Regions from separate parts of the Silvania sp. genome, predicted to be linked through region 1. Evidence: predicted binding sites of a transcription regulator. Region 1 holds the regulator's gene; each other region holds the start of a gene.
What was found. Region 1 encodes CRP, which controls carbon source genes, mostly activating them, when cyclic AMP is high. Its sites were predicted from a motif close to ATGTGANNNNNNTCACAT; they were not measured.

Region 1 (4,250 bases):
GCCAACGACTTTGGCCTGCTGGAGCAAACCTTTGCCGAGTATGGGCGCAGCGGTACGGGCCATGCGCGCAAGTACCTGCACACCTACGATGAAGCGGTGCCGTGGAACCAGGTACCGGGCACCTTCACACCGTGGCAGCCGCTGCCGGAACCCACCGACGTACTGTTTTATGAGGGGTTACACGGCGGGGTCGTCACGCCGCAGCACGACGTGGCGCGCCATGTTGATCTGCTGGTGGGCGTCGTGCCGATTGTCAACCTGGAGTGGATCCAGAAGCTGACGCGCGATACCAGCGAGCGCGGACACTCGCGAGAAGCGGTAATGGATTCAGTGGTGCGCTCCATGGAAGATTACATCAACTTCCTCACCCCACAGTTTTCACGCACCCACATTAACTTCCAGCGCGTGCCGACGGTGGATACCTCCAACCCGTTTGCCGCCAAAGCTATTCCTTCGCTGGATGAGAGCTTTGTGGTGATTCATTTCCGCAATCTGGAGGAGATCGATTACCCCTGGCTGCTGGCCATGCTGCAGGGTTCGTTTATCTCGCATATGAATACACTGGTGGTGCCGGGCGGGAAGATGGTGCTGGCAATGGAGCTGATCATGACGCCACTGGTTCAGCGGCTAATGGAAGGGAAGAAGATCGCCTGATTTCGTGCCCGGTGGCGCGATGTTTACCGGGCCTGAGGGTGTATTCCGGGCCCGTAGGCCGGGTACAACGCGCCGCCCGGCTTTTTACGTAAGCCCTACGCCTCGATCACTTCATACGAGTGCGTAATCTTGACTGCTTTTTCCAGCATCAGCGCCACCGAGCAGTACTTCTCAGCCGACAGGTCGACCGCACGGGACACCGCCGCATCTTTGAGCTCTTTGCCGGTTACCAGGAAGTGCAGATTGATATGGGTGAACAAACGCGGCGCTTCTTCACGACGTTCAGACGTTAGCTTCACTTCGCAGTCGGTCACATCGTGGCGCCCTTTTTGCAGGATCGATACCACGTCGATCGCACTGCATCCCCCCGCAGCCATCAGCACCACTTCCATTGGACTTGGCGCTTTGTCACCGGAGTTGCCATCCATCAAAATCTGGTGCCCGGAAGCTGACTCGCCGAGGAACGTTAACCCTTCAACCCATTTAACACGCGCTTGCATTTTATTCACTCCAGGTTTGCATTTTTCATGACAGATTACGCGCCAGTAACAATTCTGGCAACGGAAGGCGACCTGCATCAAGCTGAAGCGAGACACCAGGAGACACGCAGCAAAACCTATGCTAAAACAGTCGGGATGCTACAGTAATACATTGACGTTACACATGTATGCAGAGGACATCACACATTACAGGCTGCTAATTTTGTGACAGCCCGTTTCCCAGGTACGGGGAAGAATTCGATTGCAACCCCAGAGTAAAAGGTGCACATCCTGGCTCTGGAGATAGCTTATAACAGAGGATAACAGCGCATGGTGCTTGGCAAACCGCAAACAGACCCGACTCTCGAATGGTTCTTGTCTCATTGCCATATTCATAAGTACCCATCGAAGAGCACGCTGATTCACCAGGGTGAAAAAGCGGAAACGTTGTACTACATCGTCAAAGGCTCAGTAGCAGTGCTGATCAAAGATGAAGAAGGCAAAGAGATGATCCTCTCTTACCTGAATCAGGGAGATTTCATCGGCGAGCTGGGCTTGTTTGAAGAAGGTCAGGAGCGTAGCGCCTGGGTTCGTGCAAAAACCGCGTGTGAAGTGGCAGAGATCTCCTATAAGAAGTTCCGCCAGCTGATCCAGGTTAACCCGGATATCCTGATGCGTCTCTCTTCGCAGATGGCTCGCCGTCTGCAGGTCACGTCGGAGAAAGTGGGTAACCTCGCCTTCCTGGACGTTACCGGCCGCATCGCTCAGACCCTGCTGAACCTGGCGAAACAGCCCGATGCCATGACCCACCCGGACGGAATGCAAATTAAAATCACCCGTCAGGAAATCGGTCAGATCGTCGGATGTTCTCGTGAGACAGTGGGTCGTATCCTGAAAATGCTGGAAGATCAAAACCTGATCTCCGCCCACGGTAAAACTATCGTGGTCTACGGAACGCGTTAATTCCGTGCAAACGGCGTGACATCGCAAGGTGGCACGCCGTTTTTGTCTCTCTCACCCATGTGGCGCAGACTCATCTATCACCCGGAAGTTAACTACGCACTGCGGCAAACCCTGGTGCTATGTCTCCCTGTGGCTGTGGGTTTGATCCTGGGCTATCTGCAACAAGGTCTGCTCTTTTCGCTCGTTCCGGCCTGCTGCAATATCGCCGGTCTCGATACCCCGCATAAACGCTTTTTCAAGCGCCTGATTGTCGGCGGGTCGCTGTTTGCTGGCTGTAGCCTGGCCGTACAGCTGTTACTGGCGCAGGATATCCCGCTACCGCTAATTCTGACCGTACTGGCGATGACCCTGGGCGTAACAGCGGAATTAAGCTCGTTGCACGCACGTCTGCTGCCCGCCTCGCTGATTGCCGCCATCTTTACCCTGAGCCTGGCGGGGAACATGCCGATCTGGGCGCCGCTTCTGATCTATGCCCTGGGCACCCTGTGGTACGGGCTGTTTAACTGGTTCTGGTTCTGGTTGTGGCGCGAACAACCGCTGCGTGAATCGCTGAGTTTGCTCTATCAACAGCTTGCCGATTATTGCGAAGCAAAATATACCCTGCTGACGCAACACACCGATCCCGAAAAATCGTTACCTCCCCTGCTGGCCCGCCAGCAGAAGGTCGTGGATCTGATTAGCCAGTGCTATCAGCAGCTGCACATGCTGGCAGCCAATAAAAATCATGAATATAAACGCCTGCTGCGCACCTTCCAGGTGGGACTCGATCTGCAGGAGCATATCTCCGTCAGTCTGCATCACCCGCACGAGGTGCAAAAGCTGGTCGAGCGCAGCCATGCGGAATCGGTACTGCGCTGGAATGCCCGGACGGTTGCCGCACGACTGCGCGTGCTGGCGGACGATATTTTGTATCACCGCTACCCTACCCGTTTCACCATGGATAAGCAGCTTGGTGCGCTGGAGAAAATCGCCCGTCAGCATCCGGATAACCCGGTAGGCCAGTTCTGTGCATGGCACTTCAGCCGCATTGCCCGCGTGCTGCGAACCCAGCGCCCACTCTATCCACGCGACCTGATGGCAGATAAGCAGAAACGCCTGCCGCTGATCCCGGCCCTGAGAAGCTATCTTTCGCTGAAATCCGCCGCCCTGCGCAACGCCGCACGCATCAGCGTGATGCTGAGTATCGCCAGCCTGATGGGCGTTGCCCTGCATCTGCCAAAACCCTACTGGATCCTGATGACAGTGCTGTTCGTAACCCAGAACGGCTATGGCGCCACACGGGTACGCATCCTCCATCGGGCGGGCGGCACACTGGCAGGGCTGATTATTGCGGGTATCGCCCTGCACTTCCACGTGGCGGAAGGTTTTACGCTGACGGGGATGTTGGTGATTACGCTGGTGAGTTACCTGTTTATTCGCAAGAACTATGGCTGGGCGATGGTGGGCTTCACGGTCACGGCGGTGTATACCCTGCAGCTGCTCACCCTGAATGGCGATCAGTATATTTTCGCCAGGCTGGTCGATACCCTGATTGGCTGCCTGATTGCCTTTGGCGGGATGGTGTGGCTGTGGCCGCAGTGGCAAAGCGGGCTATTGCGTCAGAACGCCCACGATGCGCTGGAAGCGGATCAGGAGGCTATCCGGCTGATCCTCAGTGACGATCCGCAGCCGACGCCGCTGGCCTGGCAGCGCATGAAGGTTAACCAGGCGCACAACGCCCTGTTCAACTCGCTGAATCAGGCGATGCAGGAGCCCGGCTTTAACTCGGCTTATCTGGCGGATATGAAACTGTGGGTCACGCACAGCCAGTTCATCGTCGAGCATATCAACGCGATGACCACCCTGGCGCGCGAGCATACGATGCTGACGCCAGACCTGGCCCAGCGTTATCTGCAGTCGTGTGAAATTGCCCTTCAGCGCTGTCAGCAGCGTCTGGAATATGATTCAGCCGGTGAAAGCGGCGATGAGAATATCCTGGAAGCACCCGAAACCCTGACGTACGGCCCGATGAGCACGCTGGAACAACATCTCCAGCGCGTGCTGGGGCATCTGAACACCATGCACACCATTTCGTCAGTGGCATGGCGGCAGCGCCCGCATCACGGCATCTGGTTAACCCGACTTCTGAAACGCACGCCGTATTAAATACCGGCT
Region 2 (4,250 bases), on a different contig from region 1:
GTGGCTCTCTTCCCACCAGACCCGTCCGGCCTGGATATTCAGCGCATCGTGCGGACAGTGCGGCACGCACTCCCCGCAGTCGTTGCAACGGCCTATCGTCCACGGGTTGTGGCAGGTTTTACAGCGCAGGTTGCAGCCCTGCAGGAACAGGGCCAGGCGACTGCCCGGCCCGTCGACGCAGGAGAAGGGAATAACCTGACTAACTAAAGCGCATCTGCTGTTCATGGCTTATCACGCGCGGCTGGCGCTCCAGGATTCGGGTGTTGTGGGCGGCCTCGTCACCCAGCCAGGTGGTGTTGGTGCGCGATCCTTCTGCGCGGTATTTTTCCAGATCGGACAGCCGCACCATATAACCGGTGACGCGCACCAGATCGTTGCCCGCGACGTTGGCGCTGAACTCGCGCATCCCGGCGCGGAAGGCACCCAGGCAGAGCTGCACCACCGCCTGCGGATTGCGTTTGACGGTCTCGTCGAGGGTCAGGATGTCGCTGATCCCGGCGTGATAGTGCTGGTGATGCGGTGCCACGGCCAGCAAATGGCTGATGGGATCGGGTTCATCGCCATAAGGCAGGCGCGCCCCCGGCGTGGTGCCAATATCCGAGCTGATCCCCGACTGGGCGTGCAGCATCGCCCGCTGCTGCCAGCCATGTTTCACTGGGGTGTTTTCTACAAAGGCGGCCAGCTGTTCGCTGATGCGATACCCCAGCGCGTTGGCCTGCGCATCTTTACCGTATCGTCCGCTGAGCCCGGCTTTCTCGCACAGCACGTTCACTGCTTCTGCCAGACCGTACATGCCGAACATTGGCACAAAACGGTCGGCCTCGATCAGCCCTTCCTTGACGAGGAAGCTATTCTCAAAGAAGCCGGATTGCTGATAGAGGAAATCACACCGGGCATCAATGATGGCGATCTGCTGCTGGCAATAGTGCGGCAGGCTGCGGGTAAAGAAGTCTTCAACGCCGTCGCTTTGCTCCGCAATCGCCTTCAGATTGAGGCGCACCAGGGTGCTTCCGCCGCCTGCCAGCGGCAGGGAATTGTAACAACTGACCACGCCAAAACGGTTTTTTGTGAAAATTTTATCATTTTCAGGGCCGTTGGCGATGTGGGGTTTACTGCACTCGCAGATGTTTTTGGCCACTTCCAGCAGCAGATCGTCAGGGGTGATCGCCGGATCGTAGATAAAGGTCAGATTCGGTGAAACCTGCTTGAGTTCTGCATCGGCGCGTAAAATTGCCCGAGTGATGGGGCCATCCGCCGGGCCAATATTGGCATGGACAAAGGCATCCGGCAGGGTACGATCGAGATAGCGCCAGAAACGTTTTATTCGGTTATCGACTTCGTCTTGTGTTAGAATTCTAACATAGGGTTGCAGCAGCGTATCGAGATGCCCGAGAAACACCGGCATCGAAGTCACGGACGGGACGTGGTGGTAAAGAATAGTGAGTAGAGACAGGGCATCATCAAGATCCTGTGCCCCTTCCAGCTCCAGCCATTGTGAGCCTTTTGCCAGGAACGCCGCATAGTCGGGTAGCACATAGCGCGGTTTGTAGGGCGCATGGCCTTCAAACATATCGCAGATATACCCGGCTTCCAGTGCGAGGCGCGCTTCAGACGCCAGGGCAGGATAGGGCAGATTATTTTCTGCCTCCAGCGCCAGAAAGTGGCGTTTTTGTTCGGGACTTAACACCGGGCTTGTCACAATTTTCTGGCAACGTTGTTGCAGGGTATCGGGACTGGCTGTGGACATTGTCGCTTCCTTATTCTGCTGCAAAAGTGGGGAAGAGTGTAAAAAGAGTCCCGCCGTCCGCCTTTGATCCTGCGCGGGTGCCTGGTGCTTTAACCGGCAGTTACAGCCAAATTATTTGAAGTTGATCGCATTACAGTTATGCAAAGTTGTATGTGTATTTCATTAACTGTGATGAATGTCGAAGTGAGGATGCGGGTGAATGTTAGAATACTCACAGACCCGCAAGGTACAATTTTACGGCTATATGCCTGGAGAATGTTATGACCGACTTAACCGCAAGCAGCCTGCGCGCGTTGAAACTGATGGACCTGACTACCCTGAATGACGACGACACCAACGAGAAAGTGATCGCCCTGTGTCATCAGGCGAAAACCGCAGTGGGCAACACCGCGGCGATCTGCATCTACCCACGTTTCATTCCCATCGCCCGTAAAACCCTGAACGAGCAGGGTACGCCGGACGTGCGCATCGCGACTGTGACTAACTTCCCGCACGGTAACGACGATATCGAGATCGCGCTGGCAGAAACCCGCGCGGCTATCGCTTACGGTGCAGACGAAGTGGACGTGGTCTTCCCTTACCGTGCACTGATCGCCGGTAACGAGCAGGTTGGCTTTGATCTGGTTAAAGCCTGTAAAGAGGCCTGTGCGGCGGCAAATGTGCTGCTGAAAGTGATCATCGAGACCGGCGAACTGAAAGAAGAAGCGCTGATTCGTAAAGCATCTGAAATCTCGATTAAAGCGGGTGCTGACTTTATCAAAACCTCTACCGGTAAAGTGCCGGTCAACGCTACCCCGGAAAGCGCGCGCATCATGATGGAAGTGATCCGCGATATGGGCGTGGAAAAAACCGTTGGTTTCAAACCGGCGGGCGGTGTGCGTACTGCGGAAGATGCGCAGCAGTTCCTGGCCATTGCTGATGAACTCTTTGGTGCCGACTGGGCTGATTCCCGTCACTACCGCTTTGGCGCATCCAGCCTGCTGGCAAGCCTGCTGAAAGCACTGGGCCACGGCGACGGCAAGAGCGCCAGCAGCTATTGATTCATTCCCTGCGGCGGTTCATCCGCCGCATTTAACCTGATTCCCCGGGGGTTCCCTTGTTTCTCGCACAAGAAATTATTCGTAAAAAACGTGATGGTCATGCTTTAAGCGACGAAGAGATCCGTTTCTTTATCAACGGTATTCGTGACAACACCATCTCTGAAGGGCAGATTGCGGCCCTGGCGATGACCATTTTCTTCCACGATATGGCGATGCCGGAACGTGTATCGCTGACCATGGCGATGCGGGATTCAGGTACCGTTCTGGACTGGAAGAGCCTGAATCTTAATGGCCCGATCGTTGACAAACACTCCACCGGCGGCGTGGGTGATGTCACCTCGCTGATGCTGGGGCCGATGGTCGCGGCTTGCGGCGGCTATATTCCGATGATCTCAGGGCGTGGCCTTGGGCATACCGGCGGCACGCTCGATAAACTGGAAGCCATCCCGGGGTTTGATATCTTCCCGGATGACAATCGCTTCCGCGACATAATTAAAAATGTGGGTGTGGCGATTATCGGCCAGACCAGCTCACTTGCTCCGGCGGACAAGCGTTTTTACGCCACGCGTGACATTACCGCGACCGTCGACTCCATCCCGCTGATTACCGCTTCGATCCTCGCCAAGAAACTGGCTGAAGGGCTGGATGCGCTGGTGATGGATGTGAAAGTGGGCAGCGGCGCCTTTATGCCAACCTATGAACTCTCCGCAGCCCTGGCCGAAGCGATCGTTGGCGTCGCCAACGGTGCGGGCGTGCGCACCACCGCGCTGCTGACCGACATGAACCAGGTGCTGGCGTCCAGCGCCGGTAACGCCGTCGAAGTCCGCGAAGCGGTGCAGTTCCTGACAGGCGAATACCGCAATCCGCGTCTGTTCGACGTCACCATGGCGCTGTGCGTTGAGATGCTGATTTCAGGCAAGCTTGCCCAGGACGATGCCGACGCGCGTGCAAAACTGCAGGCGGTACTGGATAACGGTAAAGCGGCAGAGATCTTTGGCCGCATGGTCGCCGCGCAGAAAGGCCCGGCTGATTTCGTAGAGAATTACGCGAAATACCTGCCTACCGCGATGCTGAGCAAAGCCGTTTATGCGGATACGGAAGGTTTTGTTTCGGCAATGGATACCCGCGCGCTGGGCATGGCGGTGGTCTCTATGGGCGGTGGTCGTCGTCAGGCCTCCGACAGCATTGATTACAGTGTTGGCTTTACCGATATGGCCCGTCTGGGCGACAGCGTTGATGGACAGCGTCCGCTGGCGGTGATCCATGCCAAAGACGAAAACAGCTGGCAGGAAGCCGCTAAAGCGATGAAAGCGGCCATTACTCTGGCGGACAAAGCGCCAGAAAGCACACCAACCGTCTATCGTCGCATTACTGAATAGCGGTATACTGATCTGATCGCTTTTTTATGAAGCACTGAGTACGGAGAACATATGAAACGTGCATTTATTATGGTGCTGGACTCA
Region 3 (4,250 bases), on a different contig from region 1:
TCACGAATCCTGGGTTTTAGAAGACAGCATCATCAAAGATGGTTCTTATAACATCGATCAGGGCGTCGGTGTTCGCGCCATTAGCGGTGAGAAAACCGGTTTTGCCTATGCAGACCAGATTAACCTCACCGCGCTGCAGCAGAGCGCCCAGGCGGCGCGTACCATCGTGCGCGAAAATGGTGATGGTCGCGTGAAGACGCTGGGCGAAGTTCAGCATTCAGCGCTCTATACCAGCATCGATCCGCTGCAGAGCTTAAGCCGCGAAGAGAAGCTGGATATTCTGCGTCGCGTCGACAAAGTCGCACGCGCGGAAGACAAGCGCGTGCAGGAAGTGTCTGCCAGCCTGAGCGGTGTGTATGAGCTGATTCTGGTGGCAGCAACCGATGGCACCCTCGCTGCCGACGTGCGCCCGCTGGTGCGTTTATCCGTCAGCGTGCTGGTGGAAGATGACGGCAAGCGCGAGCGCGGTTCAAGCGGTGGCGGTGGGCGTTTCGGTTACGAATGGTTCCTCGGCCTGGAAGAGGGTGAAGTCCGCGCCGACGCGTGGGCGAAAGAGGCCGTGCGCATGGCGCTGGTTAACCTGTCAGCCGTGGCGGCACCTGCGGGTACGCTGCCGGTAGTCCTGGGTGCAGGCTGGCCTGGCGTACTGCTGCACGAAGCGGTCGGTCACGGTCTGGAAGGTGATTTCAACCGTCGCGGCACCTCTGTATTCAGCGGTCATATGGGTGAGCTGGTGGCATCTGAACTCTGCACCGTGGTCGATGACGGCACCATGACCGATCGTCGTGGCTCCGTATCCATTGACGATGAAGGGACGCCGGGTCAGTACAACGTGCTGATCGAAAATGGCATCCTGAAAGGTTACATGCAGGACAAACTGAATGCGCGCCTGATGGGCGTGGCACCAACCGGTAACGGCCGCCGAGAATCTTACGCGCACCTGCCAATGCCGCGCATGACCAACACTTACATGCTGGCGGGCAAGTCCACGCCACAGGAGATCATCGAGTCGGTAGAGTACGGGATCTTCGCGCCAAACTTTGGCGGCGGTCAGGTGGATATCACCTCGGGTAAATTTGTCTTCTCAACCTCAGAAGCCTATCTGATTGAAAAGGGCAAAGTGACCAAAGCGGTGAAGGGCGCAACCCTGATTGGCTCCGGCATTGAAGCGATGCAGCAGATCTCGATGGTCGGTAACGACCTGAAGCTGGATAACGGTGTCGGCGTGTGCGGCAAAGAGGGACAGAGCCTGCCTGTTGGCGTCGGTCAGCCGACCCTGAAAGTGGATAACCTGACCGTCGGCGGTACTGCCTAATCGTGCATCAAGAAGCCCTCTGCTCGAGGGCTTCTGTTTACTCCTTCCTGCCCCGCATCTCCTTAAACAGCGCCGCCACCTGCACAAAATAATCCGTCAGATAGTTGATGCACACCTGCACCTTCAGCGGGAGTTTGTCCTTTTCCGTATACACGGCATACACCGGACGTGGATCGGACTGGTAGCGCGGGAACAGGATCTCCAGATCGCCGCTGTTGATTTCGTTGATTACCCACATCAGCGGGACGTAAGCGATCCCGGCGCCCGCCACCAGCCAGCGGGAAATGGTCATCGGATCGTTGGTCACGAAGCGGCCCTGCGGGAGCAGGGTGGTGGAGAGCCCTTCGGGGGCAATCAGCTCAAATTCGTTGTCCGGCCGCACGCTGTACTCCAGCCAGGCATGATTGGCGAGATCGGCTGGTTTTTCCGGAATCCCCGCCCGCGCCAGGTACTTTTTCGCCGCGCATACCACCATCGGCATGCTGCCCAGACGACGGGAGAAAAGGCTCGAATCCTGCAGCGCACCCACGCGGATTACCACGTCCAGCCCGTCGGCAATCAGGTCCGGGGCCGGAATACCGGTGACTAAATTCACCGTCAGCCCCGGATATTCCTGCAGCATATCGGCGGTCATCGCGGCCAGGACATTTTGTGCCATAGTTGATGAACAGCCAATGCGCAGGGTGCCAATGGGGGTGTTGTTGAAGGCGTAGAGTTGCTCATGCACCGACTGCGCCTCATACAGCATCCGCCGACAGCCCTGGTAATAAATCTTCCCGGCTTCCGTCAGACCGATGCTGCGGGTACTGCGATTAAGCAGCTTCACCTGGAGATCATTTTCCAGTTTGGCGACGGTCTGGCTTATCGATGAGACGCTCATCTGTAATTGCCTGGCGGCGGCGGTAAAAGACCCCAGCTCAACCACTTTGGCAAATACCGACATTCGTTTAAGACGTTCCATTGTTCACTCTGGCTTAAAAGTGATTTAGATCACATATGATAGATAACAGCATAACAGTTACGCTAATATATTATTCATACATTATAGCGACACCACTCTCGCCCCGGCTGTTCTTGCTACTTTTGCGGTGGTGTAAGCATAAAAATTCTGTCGCCTGCTCGCTCTCTAATCAAGGTCAACATGAGTCTGTTTCCCGTTATCGTGGCGTTCGGTTTATCGTTCCCACCGATATTTTTCGAACTGCTTTTATCACTGGCGATTTTCTGGCTGGTGCGAAAGGTGCTGGCTCCTACCGGGATCTATGATTTCGTCTGGCACCCTGCATTGTTCAATTCTGCGCTGTATTGCTGCCTGTTCTATCTGGTATCGCGCCTGTTTGTTTGAGGTAGATGTGAAAACGCTAACAAAAAAAATCTCCCGTACCGCCATTACCATGGCGCTGGTCATCCTCGCGTTCATCGCTATTTTTCGCGCGTGGGTCTTTTACACCGAATCACCCTGGACGCGTGACGCGCGCTTCAGCGCCGACATCGTGGCGATTGCCCCGGATGTGGCGGGGCTGATCACCGCCGTCAACGTGCATGACAACCAGCTGGTCAAAAAGGACCAGGTGCTGTTTACCATCGATCAGCCGCGTTACCAGAAAGCGCTGGAAGAGGCAGAAGCGGACGTGTCCTATTACACGGCACTGGCCTCAGAGAAACGCCGGGAGGCTGGCCGCCGTAACAAGCTGGGGGTGCAGGCGATGTCCCGCGAGGAGATCGAGCAGTCCAATAACCTGCTGCAAACCGTGCTGCACCAGCAGGCAAAGGCCGAAGCCACGCGCGATCTGGCGAAGCTCGATCTGGAACGTACGGTGATCCGCGCCCCGGCTGATGGCTGGGTGACCAACCTTAACGTCTATACCGGTGAATTTATTACCCGCGGCTCTCCCGCCGTGGCGCTGGTCAAACAGCACTCCTTCTACGTCCTCGCCTACATGGAAGAGACCAAGCTGGAAAACGTCCGTCCGGGTTATCGGGTGGAAATTACCCCGCTTGGCAGCAACCGTGTCCTGAAAGGGACGGTCGACAGCATAGCGGCAGGGGTAACCAACTCCAGCGCCACCCGCGACAGCAAAGGGATGGCGACGGTCGATTCCAATCTTGAATGGGTACGCCTGGCCCAGCGCGTGCCGGTGCGCATTCGTCTGGACGATCAGCGGGGCAATATCTGGCCTGCGGGCACCACCGCCACAGTGGTGATCACCGGCGAGAAAGATCGGGATGCCAGCCATGACTCCCTGTTTCGCAAAATCGCCCACCGCCTGCGTGAGTTCGGTTAATCGCTATGGGCATTTTTTCCATCGCCAGCCAGCACCTGCGCTTTGCGGTTAAGCTGGCCTGCGCCATCGTGTTGGCGCTGTTTGTCGGGTTCCACTTTCAGCTAGAAACGCCCCGCTGGGCGGTACTGACGGCGGCGCTTGTGGCCGCGGGTCCGGCATTTGCGGCAGGGGGTGAACCGTACTCCGGTGCAATTCGCTACCGCGGGATGCTGCGTATCGTCGGCACCTTTATTGGCTGTATTGCCGCGCTGACGATCATTATTCTGATGATCCGCACCCCGCTGCTGATGCTGATGGTGTGCTGTATCTGGGCCGGTTTCTGTACCTGGATCTCCTCGCTGGTGCGGGTTGAAAACTCCTATGCGTGGGGGCTTTCCGGCTACACGGCGCTGATCATTATCATCACCATTCAGGCCAATCCGCTGCTGACCCCGCAGTTCGCATTAGAGCGCTGCAGCGAGATCGTGCTGGGGATTGTCTGCGCGATCGTCGCGGATCTGCTGTTCTCCCCCCGCTCAATCAAGCAGGAAGTGGATCGGGAGCTGGATGCGCTGATCGTCGCCCAGTACCAACTGATGCAGCTGTGCATCAGGCACGGTGACAGCGAAGAGATGGATAACGCCTGGGGTGCGCTGGTTCGTCGCACCGCC

Region 2: deoC (deoxyribose-phosphate aldolase) is a predicted target of CRP. The motif match lies at 1,861-1,878, and genes of this name have one in related genera.
Region 3: aaeR (HTH-type transcriptional activator AaeR) is a predicted target of CRP. The motif match lies at 2,294-2,311, and genes of this name have one in related genera.

Annotation. Positions count from the first base shown of each region.
Region 1 covers NZ_JBOGBT010000108.1:70,054-74,303, reverse strand. Annotated here, with positions in the region: gene ACRDD5_RS21645 (phosphoribulokinase) at 1-654, shown strand, start outside; gene ACRDD5_RS21640 (OsmC family protein) at 750-1,154, opposite strand; gene crp (cAMP-activated global transcriptional regulator CRP) at 1,464-2,096, shown strand; gene ACRDD5_RS21630 (YccS/YhfK family putative transporter) at 2,154-4,241, shown strand.
Region 2 covers NZ_JBOGBT010000094.1:36,013-40,262, reverse strand. Annotated here, with positions in the region: gene ACRDD5_RS18200 (YjjW family glycine radical enzyme activase) at 1-225, opposite strand, end outside; gene ACRDD5_RS18195 (YjjI family glycine radical enzyme) at 200-1,747, opposite strand; gene deoC (deoxyribose-phosphate aldolase) at 2,008-2,787, shown strand; gene deoA (thymidine phosphorylase) at 2,844-4,166, shown strand; gene deoB (phosphopentomutase) at 4,218-4,250, shown strand, end outside.
Region 3 covers NZ_JBOGBT010000029.1:15,012-19,261, forward strand. Annotated here, with positions in the region: gene tldD (metalloprotease TldD) at 1-1,315, shown strand, start outside; gene aaeR (HTH-type transcriptional activator AaeR) at 1,353-2,276, opposite strand; gene aaeX (p-hydroxybenzoic acid efflux pump operon protein AaeX) at 2,457-2,660, shown strand; gene aaeA (p-hydroxybenzoic acid efflux pump subunit AaeA) at 2,668-3,600, shown strand; gene aaeB (p-hydroxybenzoic acid efflux pump subunit AaeB) at 3,606-4,250, shown strand, end outside.